2 regions of the Mammaliicoccus sp. D-M19 genome follow, and region 2 is predicted to be linked to the other one. Evidence: predicted binding sites of a transcription regulator. Region 2 holds the regulator's gene; the other holds the start of a gene.
What was found. The regulator LexA, encoded in region 2, represses DNA repair genes until DNA is damaged. The targets are predictions, from matches to a motif close to CGAACATATGTTCG.

Region 1 (11,727 bases), on a different contig from region 2:
AATATTTAAATAGTGAGCTTCCACTATTCGAACAAGCCGTTAAATTATTGCATGAAGTGATTTTTAATCCACTGATTGAAAATGGTAAATTTAACGAAAAATACACGAAGCAAGAAAAATCTTTATTACATAAAAAATTAACTGCAATTGAAGACAACAAATCTCAACGTGCATTTATTCAATTTATGAATCATATGTTTGAAGATGAGCCATATAAATATTTAGCATCTGGTCGACTAGAAGACATTGATAACGTAACACCTGAATCTTTAGTCAATACATACCATGATTTGTTACTCGAGAATGCGATATCTACATATATTATTGGAAATGTTGAATTAGATGAAGTTAAATCATTGTGTCATGAATATTTTAATTTTGATCATAATAGTCAATTAGAAATCGAAACGACATTATTAAAAGATATTAAAGAAGTAAAAGAAATAGTAGATTATACAAAGATTGATCAAGCAAAATTAAATATGGGATATAGATTCCCAATAACATTCCATTCTAAAGAATATTATTCGTTCTTAGTGTTAAATATGTTGCTAGGTGGAGATGCTTCTTCAATTTTATTTAGTGAAGTACGTGAAAAACAAAGTTTAGCCTATTCAATACATTCTCAAATCGATGCAAGAAATGGATTCTTATATATAGTTGGTGGCATCTCTAAAGATAAAGTACATGTCGCTAAAGAAACAATTTTAAATATTTTTAAAGATATTCAACAAGGTGAAATTGAAACAGAGAGACTGACGTTAGCGAAGAAAGTCTTAATTTCACACGCACGAGAAATGTTTGATAAACAACGACAAATGATTGACTTATTGCATACACATGCGAGATATCAATCCGTTTATAACTATGATGATTGGATTAAAGAAATTGAATCTATCACAATTGAAGATATTAAAAAGACCGCACAACTTGGACAATTAGATACAATATATATACTGACTGAAGGTGATAACAATGCGTAATCAATATTATAAACAGATTGATGAAACTGTATTCGAAGATACTTTAGAAAATGGTTTAAAAGTAGTTGTCATTCCAAAAGCAGGATTTTCAAAGACTTTTGTGACATACACAACACATTTCGGTTCTCTTGATCATACATTTAAGCCACATGGCAAAGATGATTTTGTGACTGTTCCGGACGGGGTAGCACATTTCTTAGAACATAAATTGTTCGAAAAAGAAGATGGCGATGTCTTTACAAGTTTTGCTGAAAATGATGCACAAGTTAATGCATTTACGACATTTGATAGAACAAGTTATTTATTTAGTGCGACTGGAAATGTGCACGATAATATTATTCGTTTATTAAAAATGATTGAAAGTCCGTATTTTACTGAGAAAACAGTAGAAAAAGAAAAAGGTATAATCGCTGAAGAAATTAAGATGTACCAAGAACAGCCTAATTATAAATTAATGTTCCAAACTTTAGGCGCACTCTATCATAATCATCCTGTACAAGTGGATATAGCAGGTTCTGTTGAAAGTATTTATGATATTACAGCTGAAGATTTATATTTATCATATGAAACCTTTTACCATCCAGCAAATATGGTGTTAATCATTGTTGGAGACGTCGATCCTGAAGAGACTATACAATTAGTTCGCGAACATGAAGACAAAAGAAATATGCACGAAATGCCACCAATTACGAGAAAAGTAATAGACGAACCGGCATCTGTCCATACACCGTATGTCGAAACGAAAATGGACATTGTTCAAGAAAAATCAATGTTGGCATATAAGTTCAAGCCTAATACTATTTCTGATAAAGTACGCGTAAAAAATGATATGGAAATGATGATTGCTTTAGATTTAATATTCGGTGAACAAACTGAATTTTATCAATCAAATTTAGAAAAAGAAGTGATTGATGATACGTTTGGTTATCAATTTGCTAACGAAATGACATATAGTTATTTAATTCTAGCTGTGACAACTGATTATCATAATGAATTTAAAGAATCGGTTAAAGCAGAACTTAAAAAATATATAGAAAATGGTTTTGTTTTAGAAGAGTTAGAGAGAGTGAGAAAACAAACTTTAGGCGAAATTGTATCAAGCTTAAATTCTCCAGAATATATTGCAAATCAATATACTAAATTCTATTTTGAAGGTGTAGAACTATTTGAACTTGTAAACATTTTAGAATCTATAACAGTAGAAAGTGTACAAGAAACATTGGCTTCATTAATAGACTTCGATCATGTTGTAGAAAGTCGTTTGGTGAAACAAAATGGCTAGAACATTTATTGTTGGTGGTAGTGGTGACATTGGATTATCAATTGTTGATGAATGTTTATCACTAGGGCATGAAGTGATACTGCATTATAATCGATCTAATATTAATGAACTCAAACAAAGATATGCCGGACAACCTGTTACTTTTCTACAATTCGATTTAACAAACAAAGATAATTTACAATTCTTAACATCAATCGGACATATTGATCAATTAATATATGCAGCTGGGCAATCGTCATTTGGTGCGATTCAAGATTTTACAGATGATGAAATTGATGTTCAATATAACTTGAATGTATATGCGCTCATAAAAATTGTTCAATTATTTGTTGATGATATTAGAAAGAGTGAAAATGGCAGAATAATCGTTATATCATCTATTTGGGGAGAGACTGGTGCAAGTTACGAAACAATCTATTCAACAATGAAAGCTGCTCAACTTGGTTTTGTTAAATCTTTAGCAAAAGAACTTGCTTTAACATCTATTACAGTAAATGCTATATGTCCAGGTGTCGTTCATGGTAAAATGACAGATGAACTTGATGAAATTACACAAACACAATTAAAAGATGAAATACCACAAGGTCGGTTTGTTCAAACTAAAGAAGTTGCGGCAACGGTGGGATATTTATTAAATCCGTTATCTCAAAGTGTGACCGGTCAAGTCCTACGTGTAAACGGAGGATGGTATATTTAATATTGGGGTGGATATTATGGAAGAGGTCATTAAAAAAGAATGGTACTTAGAATACGATATACAAGTAAATAGAGCAGGTTTATTAGGGGATATCTCTAGTTTGCTTGGTATTTTAGGTATTAATATCATTACGATAAATGGTGTCGATCAAGGTCGAAGAGGGTTACTCATTAAGACAGATGATATGAATAAAGTTAAACGCTTTGAAAATATTGTTAAAGAAATTGATGATATTACCATTAAAAAGTTACGTACACCAGGCTTAAGAGATCGATTAGCGGTAAGACACGGTAGATATATTAAACGAGATGTTGATGACAAAAAGACCTTTAGATTCGAAAGAAAAGATTTAGGTTTATTAGTTGATTTTATGGCAGAACTTTTTAAAGAGAACCGTCATAAACTGATTGGTGTGAGAGGTATGCCAAGAGTAGGTAAAACAGAATCTGTTGTTGCCGCTAGTGTGTGTGCCCATAAAAAATGGTTGTTTATTAGTTCGACGCTTATTAAGCAAACAGTAAGAAGCTCTTTATTAAAAGGTGAATATAGTGATGAAAATGTTTATATTATTGATGGTGCTGTAACATCTAAGCAAACTGATGAAAAGCATAAACAACTCGTTAGAGAAGTTATGAGTTTACCAACAATTAAAGTAGTAGAACATCCTGATCTATTTGTACAACGCTCTGAATATAGCCTTGAAGATTTTGATTATATTATTGAACTAAGAGAAACAGAAGACCAAGAAATTACATATGAGCAATTAAATAAAAATGATTTATTTACAAATGACAATATGGCATTTGGAGATGGATTTGGATTTTTTGAATAAATTGTTTGAGGTGAATATATTTGAAATATATTGGAGAAACGTTAAGAAGTAAAAGAGAACAATTAGGGATGACTTTAGTTGAACTTGAAGAAAAAACAAAGATACAAAGACCATTTTTAATGATGATTGAAAAGAATGAATTTGAAAATCTACCAAATCCCGATTATACAAGAGGTTTCATAACGAAATATGCTTCTGCAATCAATATGAGTGCACCAGAATTAATTGATAAACATCAAAGTGAGTTGCCTAAAACAGCACCTTCTGCTAAAGAAGCTTTTAGACAGCTTACGCAAGAAAAAAGAAGTCAAACTGAAATATCAGAGAATAAAATGGTAGCTAAACTCATAACACAAATGATTACATTCTTTGGTGTATGCTTAATCGGTTGGATATTATTAATAATTATCATTTAATTATATATAGTATTGATTTATAATAGTATTATTATGCAGTTGTAAGAAAAGAAGGAGAACGAATATGAATATTCCTAATCAATTAACAGTATTACGTGTTATTTTAATACCTGTATTTGTTTTATTTTTACTTGTAGATTTTAATATGGGTGACATGCATTTCTTATTTGGACAAGAAATGAGAATAGAACAATTTATAGCTGGTATTATATTTATTTTAGCTTCTGTTACAGATTGGTTTGATGGCTATTTAGCGAGAAAATGGGAACTTGTTACAAACATGGGGAAATTTTTAGACCCTCTAGCTGATAAATTATTAGTAGCGAGTGCATTAATTGCATTAGTAGAACTTGATAAAGTATCATCAGTTATTGCTATTATCATCATTGCTAGAGAATTTGCTGTAACAGGACTAAGATTAGTTCAAATTGAACAAGGCTTTGTAAGTGCAGCTGGTCAATTAGGTAAAATTAAAACGGCTGTAACGATGGTCGCAATTGTATTTATCCTATTACAAGAACCATTCTCTACTTTATGGCAAATTAATCTTGGGCAATGGCTCATGTATATTGCTACTTTCTTTACAATTCTATCTGGTATAGAGTATTTTTATCATGGTAGAGATGTATTTAAAGGATCAAAATAATAACAACATTTAACCTACAACATTTCGTTTGTAGGTTTTTCTGTAGGAGGCAAAAATATGAAAGTTAGTATTTTAAGCGTAGGTACTGAAATTTTATTAGGACAAATTGCTAACACAAATGCACAGTTTATATCAAAAGTACTCAATGAACTCGGTGCAAGTGTTATGAGACACGTTGCTGTAGGCGATAATCCTGGAAGGTTAGAACGTACTTTTAAAGAAGAATTAGCGCATCATGACGTTGTAATTTTAACAGGTGGTTTAGGACCAACGAAAGATGATTTAACAAAACAAACTGTTGGTAAAGTATTAGGTAAATCACTAGAAACAAATAAACAAGCTATGGATCAGATTGAACAATATTTCAAAAATGAAAACCGTACGATGACGCCTAATAATAGACAACAAGCACTTGTTATTGAAGGTAGTGAAGTACTGAAGAATGACTTTGGTATGGCACCAGGCATGTATTTAGAAGTGGATGATAAAAAAGTCGTATTATTACCTGGTCCCCCGAAAGAACTTCAACCAATGGTCAATCAATATCTTGTACCATTTTTCTTAAATGAAGAACGTGTCATCTTTTCTGAGTCATTGAAATTTATGGGTATTGGTGAATCTAGCTTGGAAACAGAGCTGATTGACTTAATAGATAATCAATCCAATCCTACAATTGCACCACTTGCTGGTCAACATGAAGTATCACTCCGCATTACGGCTAATGCGAATACTAAACAACAAGCGATAGATTTAATCCAGCCTGTTAAAACAGAAATATTAAATAGAATAGGCGAATTTTATTATGGTAGCGATGATTTAACAGTTGAAGATACTGTATTTAATGAATTAGATCAACCATTTGTTATATATGATGAAATTACAGATGGTGTATTAAATGCTCGACTTAAACTATCTAAAGATAGCGAACAATATTTAAAATCATATATTTTACAAAATTCATGGACAGATGAAATGTTGAATATTAGTCAAGATGAATCAGTTGAACAAATTGCTAACAAGTTAAAATCAACATTTAACGTAGAAAGTGTTATTGTTTTAAAACAAGATCATAAAGAATCAACAGTATATATTTCACATATGCAAAAAAACGAAAAATTTATTTCGTCATTAAGTCAATCATATGCTGGAAGACGTGATAGAATAAGCAATATAGCACTTATAAAGTTTTTGAACCTATTAAGATAACTTGCGATAATTTATAAAATCGGTACTTATGTTCGCTTAATTTTAAAAATGCGTACAAAAACACGAACAAATATTCGCTTTATACTTGCATTTTAGAACAAAAGCATTTATAGTAATAATAGCTAATTAAACAAGTAAATTCATTTTATATATATAGGAGGTTATCGCGTGAACGAACGTCAAAAAGCACTCGATACAGTAATTAAGAATATGGAAAAATCCTTTGGTAAAGGGGCAGTAATGAAGCTAGGGGATAATACAAGCAGAGAAGTATCAGCAGTTTCTAGTGGTTCAATCACACTTGATAAAGCATTAGGTGTTGGTGGTTACCCTAAAGGACGTATCATTGAAATATATGGTCCAGAAAGTTCTGGTAAAACAACAGTAGCTTTACACGCTATCGCTGAAGCGCAAAGACAAGGTGGCGTAGCTGCTTTTATTGATGCTGAGCACGCACTAGATCCTGTTTATGCTAAAAACTTAGGCGTAGATATTGATAACCTATATTTATCACAACCTGACCACGGTGAACAAGGTTTAGAGATTGCAGAAGCATTTGTTCGTAGTGGTGCAGTTGATATTGTTATTGTCGACTCAGTAGCTGCATTAACACCTAAAGCTGAAATTGAAGGTGAAATGGGAGATACACACGTTGGTTTACAAGCAAGATTAATGAGTCAAGCTTTACGTAAATTATCAGGTGCTATTTCTAAATCAAATACAACAGCTATCTTTATCAACCAAATTCGTGAAAAAGTTGGCGTTATGTTCGGTAATCCTGAAGTAACACCAGGTGGACGTGCGTTGAAGTTCTATAGTTCTGTTCGTTTAGAAGTACGTCGTGCTGAACAATTGAAACAAGGTCAAGAAGTAGTTGGTAACCGAACTAAAATTAAAGTTGTTAAAAACAAAGTTGCGCCTCCATTCAGAGTAGCTGAAGTTGATATTATGTACGGTGAAGGTATTTCACGTGAAGGTGAATTAATCGACTTAGCAGTTGAATTTGATATTGTAGATAAATCAGGTGCTTGGTATTCATATAACGGAGAACGTATGGGTCAAGGTAAAGAAAACGTTAAGACTTACTTAAAAGAAAATCCAGCTATTATTGAAGAAATTGATGGAATCTTAAGAGATCAATTAGGCTTTAACGGTAAGAAGAAAGAAGAAGCTAAAAAAGAAGATAAACCTAATGAACCTGAACAAGAAACTTTACTAGACTAAATAGTATTTTGTCATTAAATTAAACATTCTATAGATTACGTTTCATTGTGTAATCTATAGAATGTTTTTTTATAAAAATAGAATTAAAAATTAAAGTCCATGTCCTTGACACTTGTACAAATTTAAACGTACAATTGAGTTGTATGATTCCATAGTTTCATTTAATCATATTTTTGTATATATAAGACGTAGAACCTAGATAGAAGGAGGTGTTTATGTGGACTTATTAACCCTCTTACTCATTTTGCTAGGAGTTATTCTAGGTGTTGTTGTAGGATACTTTTTCGCACATAATAGCTTAACGAAAAAGCAAGATCAAGCTCGTCAGTCTGCTCACTATATTATAAGTGAAGCTAACAAAGAAGCTGAGAGTCTTAAGAAAGAAAAGTTGATTGAAGCAAAAGAAGAAAATCAACAAATTAGAGATCATCTTGATAGTGAAATTAGAGAGAGAAGAAGTGACCTACAAAAGCAAGAAGCAAGATTACTTCAAAAAGAAGAAAATTTAGAGCGCAAATCTGATCTTTTAGACAAAAAAGATGAAATTCTAGAAAACAAAGAAGCTAAAATTGAAGAGCGACAACAACAGGTAGATGCAAAAGAGAGTAATGTTCAAGAAATAATAATGAAACATGAACAAGAACTAGAACGCATCTCCGGACTCACACGTGAAGAAGCTCGTAAAGAGCAATTCTCACAAGTAGAAGAAGAACTGTCACATGATATTGCTGTACTTGTAAAAGAAAAAGAAAGAGAACTAAAAACAAATGTCGATAAAAAAGCTAAAGAACTGTTGTCTATTACTGTACAAAGGTTAGCAGCAGATCATACTTCAGAATCGACTGTATCCGTTGTGAATTTACCAAATGATGAGATGAAAGGGCGTATTATCGGTCGTGAAGGTCGTAATATTCGTACTTTAGAAACATTAACAGGTGTAGATTTAATTATAGACGATACACCAGAAGCGGTTATATTATCTGGATTTGATCCAATTCGAAGAGAAATCGCTAAGACAGCCTTAACTAATTTAGTATCTGATGGACGTATACATCCAGGTAGAATTGAAGATATGGTTGAAAAAGCGAGAAGAGAAGTGGATGACCTAATGAGAGAATCAGGTGAACAAGCGACATTTGAATTAGGTATTCATAACTTACACCCAGAATTGGTTAAAATTTTAGGACGTATGAAATATCGTACAAGTTATGGCCAAAGTGTACTGAAACATTCAGTAGAAGTTGCGCAACTTTCAGGAATGTTAGCAGCTGAACTAGGTGAAGATGTTACTTTAGCAAAACGTGCAGGTTTATTACATGATATTGGTAAAGCTATTGATCACGAAGTTGAAGGTAGCCATGTTGAAATAGGGGTAGAACTTGCAAAGAAATATCATGAACATGATACAGTCATAAATGCAATACACTCACATCATGGGGATGTAGAACCAACATCAGTTATTTCTATATTGGTAGCAGCAGCAGATGCGTTAAGTGCTGCAAGACCTGGAGCTAGACGAGAAACTTTAGAAAATTATGTGAAACGTTTAGAAAGATTAGAAGAAATATCAGAAGGTTATCAAGGTGTTGAAAAAGCATTCGCAATACAAGCAGGTAGAGAAATTAGAGTAATTGTTTCTCCTGAAGATATTGACGACTTGAAAGCACATAGAATAGCTAGAGATATTAAAGATCAAATAGAAGGCGAATTACAATATCCAGGGCATATTAAGGTGACAGTTGTCCGGGAAATGAGAGCTACTGAATACGCTAAGTAGAATAGTTCTCAAATTTTAAAACCCTAACCGAAAGCGGTTAGGGTTTTTTATTGTTATCAAAATGACTTTTGTATTATAGCTATTGAACTAATTCTATGATTTTAGCTATTTTGAGTATATAATGAATATATCTAATGAACATATTGGGCATATATGTTAAATAGGAGTGAAGTTAATGAAGTATAAATCACTTAAAACGATTTTTCATATGTTTGGAACAGATGTTATGCAAGAAGAATATGATATGAGAATCAGACATTATTCAAGTTACTTATTAGATATAAACATTAGTCCCATGCAAGATGAAAAACAATTACTCGATATACAATATCCATTATTTTATTCGATAAATAAAAGTCTGTTTAAGCAGTACGAAAGAATTCTATTAAATTCATCTAAAATCAAACAATTATCTGCTAATCTCCCAAGAATAGCAACACATGCATATATTAATAAGTTATTAATTAACGAATTACAAAGTACGAACGAAACTGAAAATATTAAAAGTACTAAAAAAGAAATAGCTGAAGCATTAAATAATACAAGTAAGAAAGATAAAAGGTTTACTGGATTAGTCACTCAGTATTTAATGATGGAATTTGGAGAACTTGATCTAAATTCTATTGTGGATTTTAGAAAAATATACGATGAAATTGTATCTGATGAAATCAAAAAGGATGAATATCCGGATGGTAAAATGTTTAGAGCTAGTAGTATAGGTGTATTTGATCATTCTAAAAATAAATGTGTTCATAGAAATGAATATAGTGAATCGAAAGTAATAGAATTATTAACAAAGCTTATTGATTATATAAAAAGTCATGAATCACCTGAACTTATTAAAATTTTAGCAAGTCATTATATTTTTGAATATATACATCCATTTTATGATGGGAATGGGCGTATTGGTAGATATATAATAGCTAGAAAATTAAACGATTTATTAGACCCATATACAGCACTTTCATTTTCGTATTCTGTAAATAATAACAAGTCTAAATATTATAAAGCTTTTGTTGATACTTCGAATTATTTCAATAAAGGCGAATTAACTAATTTTATTGATGATATGTTGAGTATTTTAATAGAAGGACAAGAAAATATAATCGACAATTTTGAAGAGAATATTAATATTATCAATAAAATACAACTAGCATTACACAACAAACATTATGATAAGTATGAATATAAAATATTATATATTTTGCTACAAGATAAAGTATTTGGCAGTAAATATTCAAGAATTACTTTGAAAGAACTACAAAAAGCTTCAGGTTATTCAAGAGGAAAGATTAATAATGTTATTTCTAGCCATGAAGAAAAATTAATAAAAATTAAAAGTAAACCTGTTATATATGAAATTAGTGATCAATTTATGTATAGTTTATTATCTGAGAATATAAGTAAGTAAAAAAATCCCTTATGATTGATGTTTCAATTAGTCATAAGGGATTTTATTTATGTTGCTCTACAATATGATTACTTGTATTTAAACCAACTTCAGGGACTTGTATTGCAGGTTGGTTATCGTGTTCATATGTTCCTGGTGTTTGGTAAGCTTCTTCACTTGTTTCTATACTAACTTTCGAGTGGGGTGTTCTAATCCAAGTTTGTTGATTTGGCTATGTAAATAAACCGAATAATTGTACGATAAAATCAGTTATCATAAACCATTGTAAAGATAGTACAATTTTGATTGGATTAATATTTCTAAGTTTTGCATATACACTATACATCGGTAAAATGATGAAACTATAAATAATAAGTAATGCATTTAGCCCTGTAATATAGAACATATAATCATTCAATAAATGCAATGCGCCTAATATATTCAAAGCTGCTAAAGTTGATACCAACATGTGATGATGGGTTAATAGTATAATATTAATGATGAGCACTATAAATATTAAGAGTATATGAAATGCTTTACCCATACTCATTAAGAAAAATATTTTGTCTAAGTATTTAATATTTAAAGTCATAATAAATTTCTTAGTTAGAGGTAAAATTTGTTTGAAAGCAACGTACCAATGTCCTTTTATCCATCTATGTCTTTGTATCATACTCACTTTTGTTTCTTCTGGTTTTTCATCATAAATAGACGCATGGTCGTTCCATAATATACGTCCGCCATCATTGATAATCTCAATTTCCATTTCTAAATCTTCTGTAAGTGAATCAAATTTGAATCCGCCTTTATCAATTAGCCAATCTGTTTTCACAAAAAACCCTGTACCACCAATTGAATTAGGTAAGTTTAATTTATATTTTGCTAATTGCATAAACCGATTGTTTGTCCAAAATACAACTGAGTAGGCTAAACTCATAAATTTAGAGTAGTTTTTACTATCAAGATAAGTTTGAATAGCTGTTGGTCTACCTTTAGTAATAAATTGTGAATTGACTTCTTTTAAAATATTTTTACTAACAAAATTATCAGCATCTAAAACCATAATCATGTCATATTGACGTTTAACATTTTCAAAACCTAATTTTCTAAGTGCGTATTGAATACTTGCTGGTTTACCAACACCTTCTCGTTCAAATTCATTTTTAATAGTATCTACAACAAGTACATTTTCATTCAAAGCAATTTGTGTTGTAAGATCAGTAGAGTTATCACTAACGATGCATATATCATATAAATTTTTATCGTAATTAATT
Region 2 (11,727 bases):
CACCGCTAATGACAACAATATCTGGTTGATGTTCTTTAATTGCATCGAATAATTTTGAAAGTATAAACTTTTGATCTTCTATTAATGATTGACCATTGATGGTTTTACCAATGTGCCAATCAGCAGTATGTAAAATTTTCATTTTAAAGCTCCTTTTATAATATTTATTAGACAGGTTGAAACGCTTCATTTATACTAAATCTAAGGAGTGATTTCATTGAGTAACGCATTTATATTTTTTATTATTTTATGGTGCATCGTATTTATTTCGTTACTTGCAATCGGTGGATTCTTTATGTTTCGTAAATTCTTAAAACGTATGCCTAAAGATAATGGTATGAGTGAACTTGATTGGCAAGACTACTACATTAATAAAGCTTTACCATTATGGAATGATGAAGCACGTAGTTTATTAAACGAACTCGTTTCACCTGTTCCAGAATTATTTAGGGATGTTGCGAAAGAAAAGATAGGTGGACGTGTCTCTAAAATTGCTTTAGAAGAACATGCCACAACAATCGAACTTGACCATATCATGAGAGGATATATCGTAGCAACACCAAAAAGAGATCACAAATTCATGAAGAAAAAGCTAACCGAACTTAATATAGATTATACACCATATTTAAAATTGTTCGAATTAGCTGATGATGAGAAGAATAAATTTTCTATCTTTGATCATAGAGAAGAAATTTCAAATGCAAAAACAACGCACACTCAATAATTGAGATGTGCGTTGTTTTTTTAATTTACAATTGGCATACGGTCTTTTAATTTTTTATATTTTACATACATGGCTATTCTCCAAGGTACAATCATACTAAATGCGAGTAAGAAAAACATACCTGCTAATTGACCTGGATCGATTGAATCACTTAAGAAAAATTTACCGACTGATCTAATGATTAATAACGATATTAAAATAACCGGAAATAATTTAGAACGTTTCATATAAATTTCTGATCCTTTAACTTCAAAGTTAGAAGTAAAGATAAGAAATAGAGAAAAGAACAAACCAACTAAAATTGCTTCTATAATTTCACTGCCATTTAATCTAAAGTACGGTACAACATACATCAATGCACCTGTAGCCATAAAAAATGGCGGTAATACGATCTTTTTAGCATTCGTTGGATAATTTTGTGCTTTCATTCTAACAACAATAACTGCCAATCCCATTAAAGCTGCTATTACAAATGAAAAAAGGAAATACATATCTAAAACCCCTTATAAGTACGAAATATCAATAATATTTAATTTAAACCTAATGATTGGAAGAATATCGTAATCTCCGTTAATAAATCAAAGAACAGTAATATTCCCATAATTATCATAATTATACCACCAAACTTCATGATAGCAACATTGTACTTTTTAATAATTTGTAATTTAGTTATAAAGAATGTCAGTATGAAAAATGGAATGCTGAATCCTAATACATATAACAACATATAAAGTAATGCTTGTGATGAATTAGTAGCAGCTAACGTACCAATCGCTGCAATAATTGGACCATTGCAAGGTGTCCATCCTGCAGCAAATGCCATACCTATAAGAAAAGTACCTATATAACCTGTGGGTTTCGTCTTGAAATTTATTTTACGGTCTTTCATTAGAAATTGTGGTTGAAATACACCTAATATAATGAGACCAAATACAATAATAATAATGGCACCTAATTGCCTGATTAACGTTTGGTAATTAATCAGCATACCAGAAATATATCCTATACCCATTCCTAGTATCATATATATAACACTAAAACCAAGCAAAAAGATAATCGTATGTAAAATTGCATTACGACTAAGTCCTTTAGTTTTGATGTCGTCATAACTCATGCCTGTTATATAAGAAATAAACGCTGGATAAATGGGTAATACGCAAGGAGATACGAAACTTAATATGCCTGCACCAAAAGCTACAAATACTGTGATTTCCACAATGATCCCCCTCTCACTCATATTCTATTTTATCAAATAACAATTAAGTTAAAACACCTTTATTTGAACAATAAGTGAAAACTTAAACAAAATAAGAAACGAGCCTTAGACTGTTGTGTACGTCTGAGACTCGTTTAAAAATATCACGGTTATACGTTTTATTTTTACTTATGATTAATATAAGATTATTTAATTTTTTGATCCATATTCTTATTCATCATTGTCATCATTTGATTAATTTTCTTTTGAGATGGTTTTTGACCCATTTGCATCATCATCATACGTAACATTTCTTCGTTAATTGGTGGATTCTTTTTCAAGTAATCCATCATATATTTACGTGCAAGGAAGAATCCAAGTGCAAGCCCACCGATTAATGCCACGACGATTAATAATATTGCTAACCACGTTGCCATTATTTCACCCACTTTCTGTATCCTATAAAAGTTTACTAAATTCATTACATTTTATCAAGATGAAACTTAATGTTTAAAATGAAAAAGCCTCAGCCAAGTTTCTTGGATGAGGCTTTTTAAGATTCTTTAGAAGCTTAATACTTGGTTTAATACATTTTCTTTTGTAAATCCGTATTTTTCAACTACTAAGTCGCCAGGCGCACTTGCACCGAATGTATCAATTGTAATGACTTTTCCTTCAATGCCAATATATTTATGCCAACCTAGAGAAGACGCCATTTCGATTGCTACACGTTTAGTGATTGATGCTGGTAATACTGATGCTTTATATTCAGCATCTTGTTGATCAAATGCATGCCAGTTAGGTAATGATACAACTTGTACACCTTTACCTTGTGCTTCGATATCTTTAGCTGCATCTACAGCTAATGAAACTTCTGAACCAGATGCTAGTAGTAAGTATTCAGGTTCGATTTCTGAACGATATACAACATATCCGCCTTTACGAACACCTTCTTCTAACACTGATTCTTCAACATCTAAAGCTGTTAAGTTTTGTCTTGTTAACACTAAAGCTGTTGGTGTCGTTTCAGATTCTAAAGCTACTTTCCATGCTACTCTTGTTTCGTTACCATCTGCAGGGCGAATAACGTTTAAGTTAGGAATTGCTCTTAATCCAGCTAATTGTTCAACTGGTTCATGTGTTGGGCCATCTTCACCAACAGCAATTGAATCATGTGTGAATACAAATGTTGAAGGTACACCCATAATTGCTGAAAGTCTTACAGCTGGTTTCAAGTAGTCACTGAATACGAAGAATGTTGCACCATATGGTTTAACACCACCGTGTACTGCCATACCATTAACTGCAGCAGCCATACCAAATTCACGAACACCAAACCAAACATTGCGTCCTTCAGGTGTTTCACTACTAAAGTCAGCTTCATCTTTAACATTTGATTTATTTGAAGAGGCTAAGTCAGCTGAACCACCAAAGAATGCAGGTACTGATTTACTTAATGCTTGAATCACTTCACCTGAATCCGCACGAGTGGCACTGCTATTTCCAGCTTCATAAACTGGTAATTCTTTATCATAATCAACAGGTAATTCATTAGAAATGGCTTGTTTAAATGCTTGTCCTAATTCTGGATAATCATTTGTATAAGCTTCGACTAATTTTTCCCATGCTGCTTCGTCTTCGTTTGCACGTTTAAGCATTGTTTCACTGAAGATATCATATACTTCTTGAGGTACATTAAAGCGTTTAGAAGGATCTAAACCGTATGCTTTTAATGCTAATTCACGTTCTTCTTCTCCTAATGGAGCACCATGCACGCCATTAGTACCTGCTTTATTAGGCGCACCATAACCGATAACTGTTTTAACTTCGATTAATGTTGGGCCTTCTAATGTTTTTGCTTCAGTAATCGCTTTATCAATAGCTTCTAAGTCATTACCATCTTCAACTAAGATATAGCTCCAACCATATGAAGTGAATCTTTCTTTAACATTTTCAGAGAATGCTTTATTTAATTCACCGTCTAATGAAATATCATTAGAATCATATAATGTGATTAATTTATCAAGTTTTAAGTGACCTGCTAATGAAGCTGCTTCATGAGAAATACCTTCCATTAAGTCACCATCACTTGCTAAAACATATGTGTAATGATCTACTACATCGTATTTATCTTTATTAAATTTACCTGCTAAGTGTTTTTCAGCCATCGCCATACCAACACTCATTGCAAAACCTTGTCCTAAAGGTCCTGTTGTAACTTCTACACCATCAGTATGTCTAAATTCTGGATGTCCAGGAGTTTTAGAGTCCCATTGTCTGAAGTTTTTCACTTCTTCAAGTTCTAAACTACCTGAAACGTGTAATAAACTATATAGTAATGCAGAACCATGACCAGCAGATAAAACAAAACGGTCTCTATTAAAATAGTTCTTAGATTGTGGATTGAAATTTAAATGCTTAGTCCATAATGCATATGCCATAGGCGCAGCACCCATTGGTAAACCAGGATGTCCTGAGTTAGCTGCTTCAATAGCATCTATACTTAAAGCACGGATTGAATCTACTGCAAGTTGATCTTTTTCGTTAAACATAAATGTAGTCTCCTTTATTCTTGTAATCCCTTTTCATTATACATGAAATTTTTTCAAAAATTAATTATTATTACTTAATTTATACTTACTTTCTTATATTATTATTTTTTTGAATTTCTTTTACTTTATCAGGAGTTACATCATTACCTTCTGGATCAATGATTTTAGTATTCTCGATTGTATTTTTAAAATTACCGCGGAAAGCTTGTAAATACTCAGCGCGTAATTTTGTTTGTTCTTTAGCTTCACTATCTGTTAAACCTTCAGATTTCTTTTTGTTCGCTAATTCATTAATTCTTTCTATTTTTGCTTTATCTAGCATAATATCCCCACTTTCTTTATACATAAAAGATACCAAAAAACACGAGTAAATCCAAATGGATTTACTCGTGTTTAAATTCAATCTATTGACCCTACTAATGTATTGGAATCAGATATATGGTTATGTTGTTTATCGCTTTGTTGTTTAATTTGATGATCGGTCATTTCGTACGTTTGTTCTGTATTATAAAGATCATTAGACTGAGCTAAATATAAATATCCAATTAATAAAGTCATGAAGAATACTGCTATATACACTAATATTGTCTTCTTAATTGTAATTGTCATACTCAATTCCTCCTAGAACGTTTGTTTGTATTATTATAATAACAGAACAACTGTTCGTAGTCAATAAAAATACGAACAAATGTTTGTTCAAAGGAAACGTATGTGCTATAATAAATTTAAATAATTAATTGGGAGCGTGCGACTATGAAAGAATTAACTAAACGTCAATCTGAAATATATCAATTCATCAAACATATAGTACAAACGAAAGGCTATCCGCCTAGCGTACGTGAAATTGGTTTAGCAGTCGGCTTAGCGTCAAGCTCTACTGTACATGGTCATTTATCAAGACTAGAAGAAAAGGGCTACATTAAACGTGACCCAACTAAACCACGAGCAATAGAAATCACAGAAACAGTCGGAGAGAACGTTAACCAAGAGAACACCATTCACGTTCCAGTTATCGGTAAAGTTACAGCAGGTATACCTATTACGGCTGTAGAGAATGTAGAGGAATACTTCCCATTACCTGCACATTTCACATCAACACATAATAGCAATATCTTTATATTAGATGTTGTCGGCGATAGTATGATTGAAGCTGGTATACTAGACGGCGATAAAGTAATCGTACGTAGTCAATCAATCGCTGAGAATGGTGATATCATAGTTGCAATGACAGAAGATGATGAAGCTACAGTTAAACGTTTTTACAAAGAGGAAACGCGATATAGACTTCAACCAGAGAACAATACAATGGAACCTATTTATTTAGATAACGTTACAGTATTGGGTAAAGTTGTTGGATTGTTTAGAGAAATGTAACATAACAAAAAGGAGATGCGCTTGCATCTCCTTTTTTCATATTCCCTTTATCGAGTTCTTTCTTTACTTGTCATATATTTATGATACATCTTTTTTATTTAATAATTCTTTAATACGTTCTAAGACATCTAAATCTTTTCGTTTTATTTCTTTATTTTCCATGTAAAACTACCCCTTTATATGTTATTTCACCAATCAAAATTACTAGAAACAACATGTGTTAAACATTTAAGGAAATATGAAATATTGACTTTTCTCGATTTAATTATATCAACGTTGATAAGATAATACCACTTATCTCTTTTCTATTGTTGCGTGATGTAGTTCTCCGTCCAATATGGCTGTAATTCTTCGCCAATATCAACACCTACACCTAATTCTTTATAATCTTTATTTAAAATGTTTTTTCTATGTCCAAGTGAATTCATGAGACCATGATGTGCATATATACTACTGATTTGACCATAAGCCAAGTTTTCCCCAGCTGTTACATATTTAAAACCATCTCGATCTAATCTATCAAATGGAGACATACCTTGTTTGTTATTATGATCAAAATAATCATTATTCACCATGTCTTGACTATGCTTTCTTGCAGTTTCGCTAATACGTTCATTATAAGTTAATGTCGGTAATCCAAACTGTACTCTTTCGGCATTTACAAGATCAAAGTTTTGTAATTCTAAAGCTTTTTTGTATTCATCAGATGCTGCATGATACTGATTCGTTCGCTTATCTTCAGTTGATGATGCAATCTGCATGAGACCTTTAATTTGATTATTTTCATGTTTATCATAAAACACGGTTGTATAGATGTTATCAAATTTGAAAACATCATAATCTTCATCATTTTGTATGAGTTTCACTTTTTCTTTTTCTATTGCTTTTTCAGGCTCACCAAGTATAGAACGAACTTTATCTTTGTTCATTTTACTTGTGATACCTTTTTTAGAAGTTATAAGGTCTTGGTTTGTATATAAACCAGTTACTTTGTCATGACCATAACTTACCATCACAAATTCATGATAGTCGTTATGATACACATGCCATTTCTCGTTATATTCATTAACCGTTATACGCTTAGGTTTACCAAGTTTCTTTTCTACTTCGCTTTTTGTTTGATTGATTTGAATATTATTAATCGCAAATTCTTGGTCATCTGGTGTCTTCAGTTCAACCTTTTTAGCTGATTCTTCGTGTTGTAATCCTTGTTGAACATTCAATACTTTTTGCCCAATTTGTCTAGACAAATTTGATTCTGGGACTGGCTTGATAAGTGTTAAGCATAATAGCAACATAAATAAAAAGAATACTTTTCTCAAGTCGTCACCTCACTTGTTTTAGCCGCGATCACTGTCACCATTAAATATTGAATTACGAACAATTACATAGTCTACTTTTGTAATAGAATGTAGATCTTTTCCACCTGCATATGAAATAGAACTTTGTAAATCTTGTTCGATTTCAATTAACGTATCTTTTAGAGAGCCTTTATGTTCTACAAACATCTTTTTACCCTCTACATTTTTACGCTCACCTTTTTGAAATTCAGATGCACTACCGAAATACTCTTTATATAGTTTACCTTCTAATTCAACTGTTTCACCTGGAGATTCTTCATGTGCAGCAAATAATGAACCAACCATTACCATACTTGCACCAAATCTAATAGATTTAGCAATGTCACCGTTAGTTCTAATACCACCATCAGCAATCATTGGTTTTCTAGCAGCTTTACTACAAGCGTTAATTGCAGCTAATTGCCATCCACCAGTACCAAATCCAGTTTTAATTTTTGTAATACATACTCTACCTGGTCCGATACCAACTTTTGTTGCGTCAGCACCCGCATTTTCAAGTTCACGAACACCCTCAGGTGTACCAACATTACCTGCAATTACAAATGATTCAGGAATATGTTGTTTAATATGTTTAATCATTCTAATAACTTGCTCAGAATGACCATGTGCAATATCTATTGTTATATATTCAGGAACAAGCCCTTCATTAGAAAGTTGTTCTATAAAAGTATATTCATTGTCTTTAACACCTACAGAAATTGAAGCGAATAAGTTTTGGCTTTGCATTTTTTTGATAAATGGAATACGTCCTTCTTCATCAAAGCGATGCATGATATAAAAATAATCATTACTAGCAAACCATTCAGCTAGTTCTTCATTCATGACTGTTTGCATATTGGCAGGTACTACTGGTAATTTAAATGTCTTTGGACCAAATTTTACAGTAGTATCACATTCAGAACGGCTTTCTACTATACATTTATTTGGTATTAACTGTACATCTTCATAATCAAAAATTTTCATATCAATAACCTCTTTCACAACTATTAATAATAATCCATTAGTTACTATACATGGTTAAGTAGTAAAAGTAAACGAAATAATACTATAAATATTATTTATTTAGAGCTTTATCAAGAGTTTTGATATTTTCTTCCATTAAAGACTGATATGAAATATTTTTTTGTTTTGCTTCATCTTTAGTTAATACTTCTAAATTATGAAATTTTAACGGTTTACTTTTCGTATCTTTCTTTATAATATCTGTCATTTTTGAACTAACATTTTGTTCATATAAAATATATGGAGATTTCGAATTGTTAATATCTTTAATAATTTCTAATATTTCTTTTTGAGTTGGTTCTTCATTATTCATGCCTGTGACACCTTTTTGTTTAAAATGATATCTGGTAGCTAAATAACCTAGAGAATCATGAGAAATAAATACTGTATCTCTTTTTGTATCTTTCGTTATGTTTTGTAAACTTTCATCAATTTCGTTTATATCTTTAATGAGGTCTTGATAATTTTTTTGATAATAATCTTTATGCTCTGGATCCTTTTGAATGAGTTTTTCTTTAATAGATTTAGCCGCTTCTTTATTGACAATTGGGTCTAACCAAATATGTGGATCATTAGCACTTTCTTCGTGTTCATGTTCATGCTCTTCTTCACCATGCTCATGATGATGTTCTAAAATATGACTTTCTTTCAAATTAGCTACCGCTTCTAATTTATGATCATCACTTTTAATAGTAGAACTAATTTTTTTAGCTACTGGATCTAATTCATTTGAAGAATAAATAAATAGATCACTTTTAGCGATATTGAGCATTTCTTTTTGAGTTGGCTCATAGTTATGTAAATCTGTACCGCTTGGGTAAATAGAATTGGCATCTACATATTTGCCACCAATTTGTTTAGCAAAGCTTTCATATGGAAAGTTTGTAGCATAGATTTTAATTTTGTCATCCTTTGATGTTTGGTTATTACAACCTGCAAGGATGAACGCCATCATTAATAGTGCACCAACTATAATATATATTTTTTTCATATTTTAACTCCTACATGATTATTTGTTTTAATTATAACAATATACGCTTTTACACATCATATCGCAATTATATAATACACATATTTTTGCATTGAAAACTCATTTGTATTATGCTAAAATTATAAAACGTAACGATTACTGAATAGAAAGGCTGATGAACATGCGTGTCAATATCACGTTAGCATGTACTGAATGTGGCGACAGAAATTATATTACAACTAAAAACAAACGTACAAATCCTGAACGTATTGAAATGAAAAAATACTGTCCAAGATTAGGTCGTCACACTTTACACCGCGAAACTAAATAATTTCTTATTTTATAAGAAAATATACGACAAAGAAGTCAATTCATACATCTGAAATGACTTCTATTTTTATACATTTATACTTTATGGCTTTAAAGCATTTATGCGTTAAAAGTTTTTGTTGCTTATTTACTGAAATACTAATAAAATAATATGTATATTTTATTTACAGATAAATTGTACTATTAGAAAGCAAGGTGAATTATATGGAAGAAATGAAACGAGGATTAAAGACTAGACACATATCAATGATCGCCATTGGTGGTTCAATTGGTACTGGTTTGTTTATGGCGAGTGGTGCAGTCATCACTCAAGCAGGACCTGGTGGTGCACTTATAGCTTATTCTATTATTGGTGTTATGCTCTACTTTTTAATGACAGCTATAGGAGAACTTGCAACTTTTTATCCAGTTTCTGGTTCATTTAGTGCATACTCAAGTAGATTTATAGATCCGTCAGCAGGATTTACTGTTGGTTGGCTTTATTGGGTAATTTGGGCACTGGTAACAAGCGTTGATATATTAACTGCAGCAAAAATCATTACATACTGGGATATATTCCAAAATATTAACCCGTTTGTATGGAGCATTATTTTCTTAATCATTCTATTTTTATTAAATGCTTTTACAGTTAAAGCATTTGGTGAAGCTGAATATTGGTTAAGTTTTATAAAAGTCGCGACTATTATCATCTTCTTAATAGTTGGTGTTCTTGTGATATTTGGAATCTTAGGCGGTAATGAACCATTAGGATTATCAAACTTCACTTATAAAGAAGCACCATTTGTAAATGGTATTTCTGGTTTCTTAGGCGTACTACTTGTTGCTGGATTTAGCTTCGGTGGTACAGAAGTAGTAGCCGTAACAGCTGGTGAATCTGAAAACCCTAAAGAATCCATGCCAAAAGCAATTAGACAAGTATTCTGGAGAATTTTATTATTTTATATTTTAGCAATCGCTGTGATTGCAGCAATTATTCCATATACTGATCCATTGTTATTAAATAAATCAAACACTGTAACACAAAGTCCGTTTACAATCGTATTTGATAGAGTTGGTATAGCATTTGCTGCTTCCATTATTAATGCAGTTATTTTAACAGCACTTATTTCAGCTGGTAACTCAGGCTTATATGCTACAAGTAGATTACTTTACTCACTTGCTCAACATAAGCAAGCACCTAAGTTTATCAATAACTTAAATAGAAACAATATGCCGTTCGTTTCATTATGCGTCACAATCGTATTAATTTTCGCGTCTATCGTATATGCAACGATTAACGCTGATGGTTATTATAGATTGTTGAATATGTTAGGCGCACTTGTTACTTTAGTTTGGCTAATGAGTATTATCAGTCATATTCGATTAAGGATGGCCATTAAGAAACAAGGCAAATCAGCGACAGATACACTTGAATATAAAGCACCTTTATATCCATTAGGACCAATCATCGTAATCGCTGTTATAGCATTCTTATTAATCGGTCAATCATTTGATAGCATTATGACATTGAACTTCCCAGTATTAATCGAATCATTCTTACCGATTATATTAGGTTTCGTAGTATACTTTATTCATAAATTCACAACGAAATCAAAAATTATCAAACTTGAAGATATTGATTTAAGAAAACACCAATATAAGAAATAATTTTTAAAAGCGCCACTCAATCAACTTGAGTGGCGTTATTTATATCTAAAATTTTGTTCGTGCTTGCTTTCCTTAGTTACACTTCTGTTGAGTTTTGTTACTAACGGCTTCCTTAATTACAATTCCACCGACTTTTGTTACTATAGACGCTCTTAGTTACATTTCCGCCGACTTTTGTTACTATGGCGCCTCTTAGTTACACTTCTGCCGACTTTTGTAACAACAAATCCTACACAAAATATCATTTCCCTAATCCCGAACTCCCTTGTTCAAAACGTTTATAAAAATTTGCTAACTATAATCTACTTTTTCATATTGCGATATATATAGTATAATAAATATTAATGATAATTTTAGAATAAAGAAGGTGTAAATATGACAGGTCAAACTAATTTATTTGATGATGTTATGGAACAAGATGAACGCTTTGTCATTGTTGTTCAAAGTATTTATGACACACATGCTCAACTCGTTAAGAAGACACTTAGAGAATATACAAGTTTAACTCGGGAACAGATGCAATCATTATTTGATCATCTTAAAGATTTATATTTAAATGAACCATTTGAAGA

Region 1: recA (recombinase RecA) is a predicted target of LexA. The motif match lies at 6,126-6,139, and genes of this name have one in related genera.

Annotation. Positions count from the first base shown of each region.
Region 1 covers NZ_JAJNHW010000001.1:42,559-54,285, reverse strand. Annotated here, with positions in the region: gene yfmF (EF-P 5-aminopentanol modification-associated protein YfmF) at 1-983, shown strand, start outside; gene yfmH (EF-P 5-aminopentanol modification-associated protein YfmH) at 976-2,265, shown strand; gene ymfI (elongation factor P 5-aminopentanone reductase) at 2,258-2,962, shown strand; gene LQ675_RS00245 (YmfK family protein) at 2,979-3,794, shown strand; gene LQ675_RS00240 (helix-turn-helix domain-containing protein) at 3,815-4,210, shown strand; gene pgsA (CDP-diacylglycerol--glycerol-3-phosphate 3-phosphatidyltransferase) at 4,275-4,856, shown strand; gene LQ675_RS00230 (CinA family nicotinamide mononucleotide deamidase-related protein) at 4,914-6,062, shown strand; gene recA (recombinase RecA) at 6,273-7,286, shown strand; gene rny (ribonuclease Y) at 7,504-9,063, shown strand; gene LQ675_RS00215 (Fic family protein) at 9,239-10,474, shown strand; gene LQ675_RS00210 (glycosyltransferase family 2 protein) at 10,686-11,727, opposite strand, start outside.
Region 2 covers NZ_JAJNHW010000005.1:116,849-128,575, forward strand. Annotated here, with positions in the region: gene sbcD (exonuclease subunit SbcD) at 1-142, opposite strand, end outside; gene LQ675_RS10930 (DUF2621 family protein) at 218-724, shown strand; gene LQ675_RS10935 (CcdC family protein) at 745-1,215, opposite strand; gene LQ675_RS10940 (cytochrome c biogenesis CcdA family protein) at 1,254-1,940, opposite strand; gene LQ675_RS10945 (YneF family protein) at 2,126-2,356, opposite strand; gene tkt (transketolase) at 2,483-4,471, opposite strand; gene LQ675_RS10955 (DUF896 domain-containing protein) at 4,557-4,793, opposite strand; gene sosA (DNA damage-induced cell division inhibitor SosA) at 4,871-5,080, opposite strand; gene lexA (transcriptional repressor LexA) at 5,225-5,845, shown strand; gene LQ675_RS10970 (CAP domain-containing protein) at 6,151-7,167, opposite strand; gene guaC (GMP reductase) at 7,186-8,169, opposite strand; gene LQ675_RS10980 (metal ABC transporter solute-binding protein, Zn/Mn family) at 8,261-9,199, opposite strand; gene rpmG (50S ribosomal protein L33) at 9,360-9,509, shown strand; gene LQ675_RS10990 (amino acid permease) at 9,713-11,155, shown strand; gene LQ675_RS10995 (hypothetical protein) at 11,531-11,727, shown strand, end outside.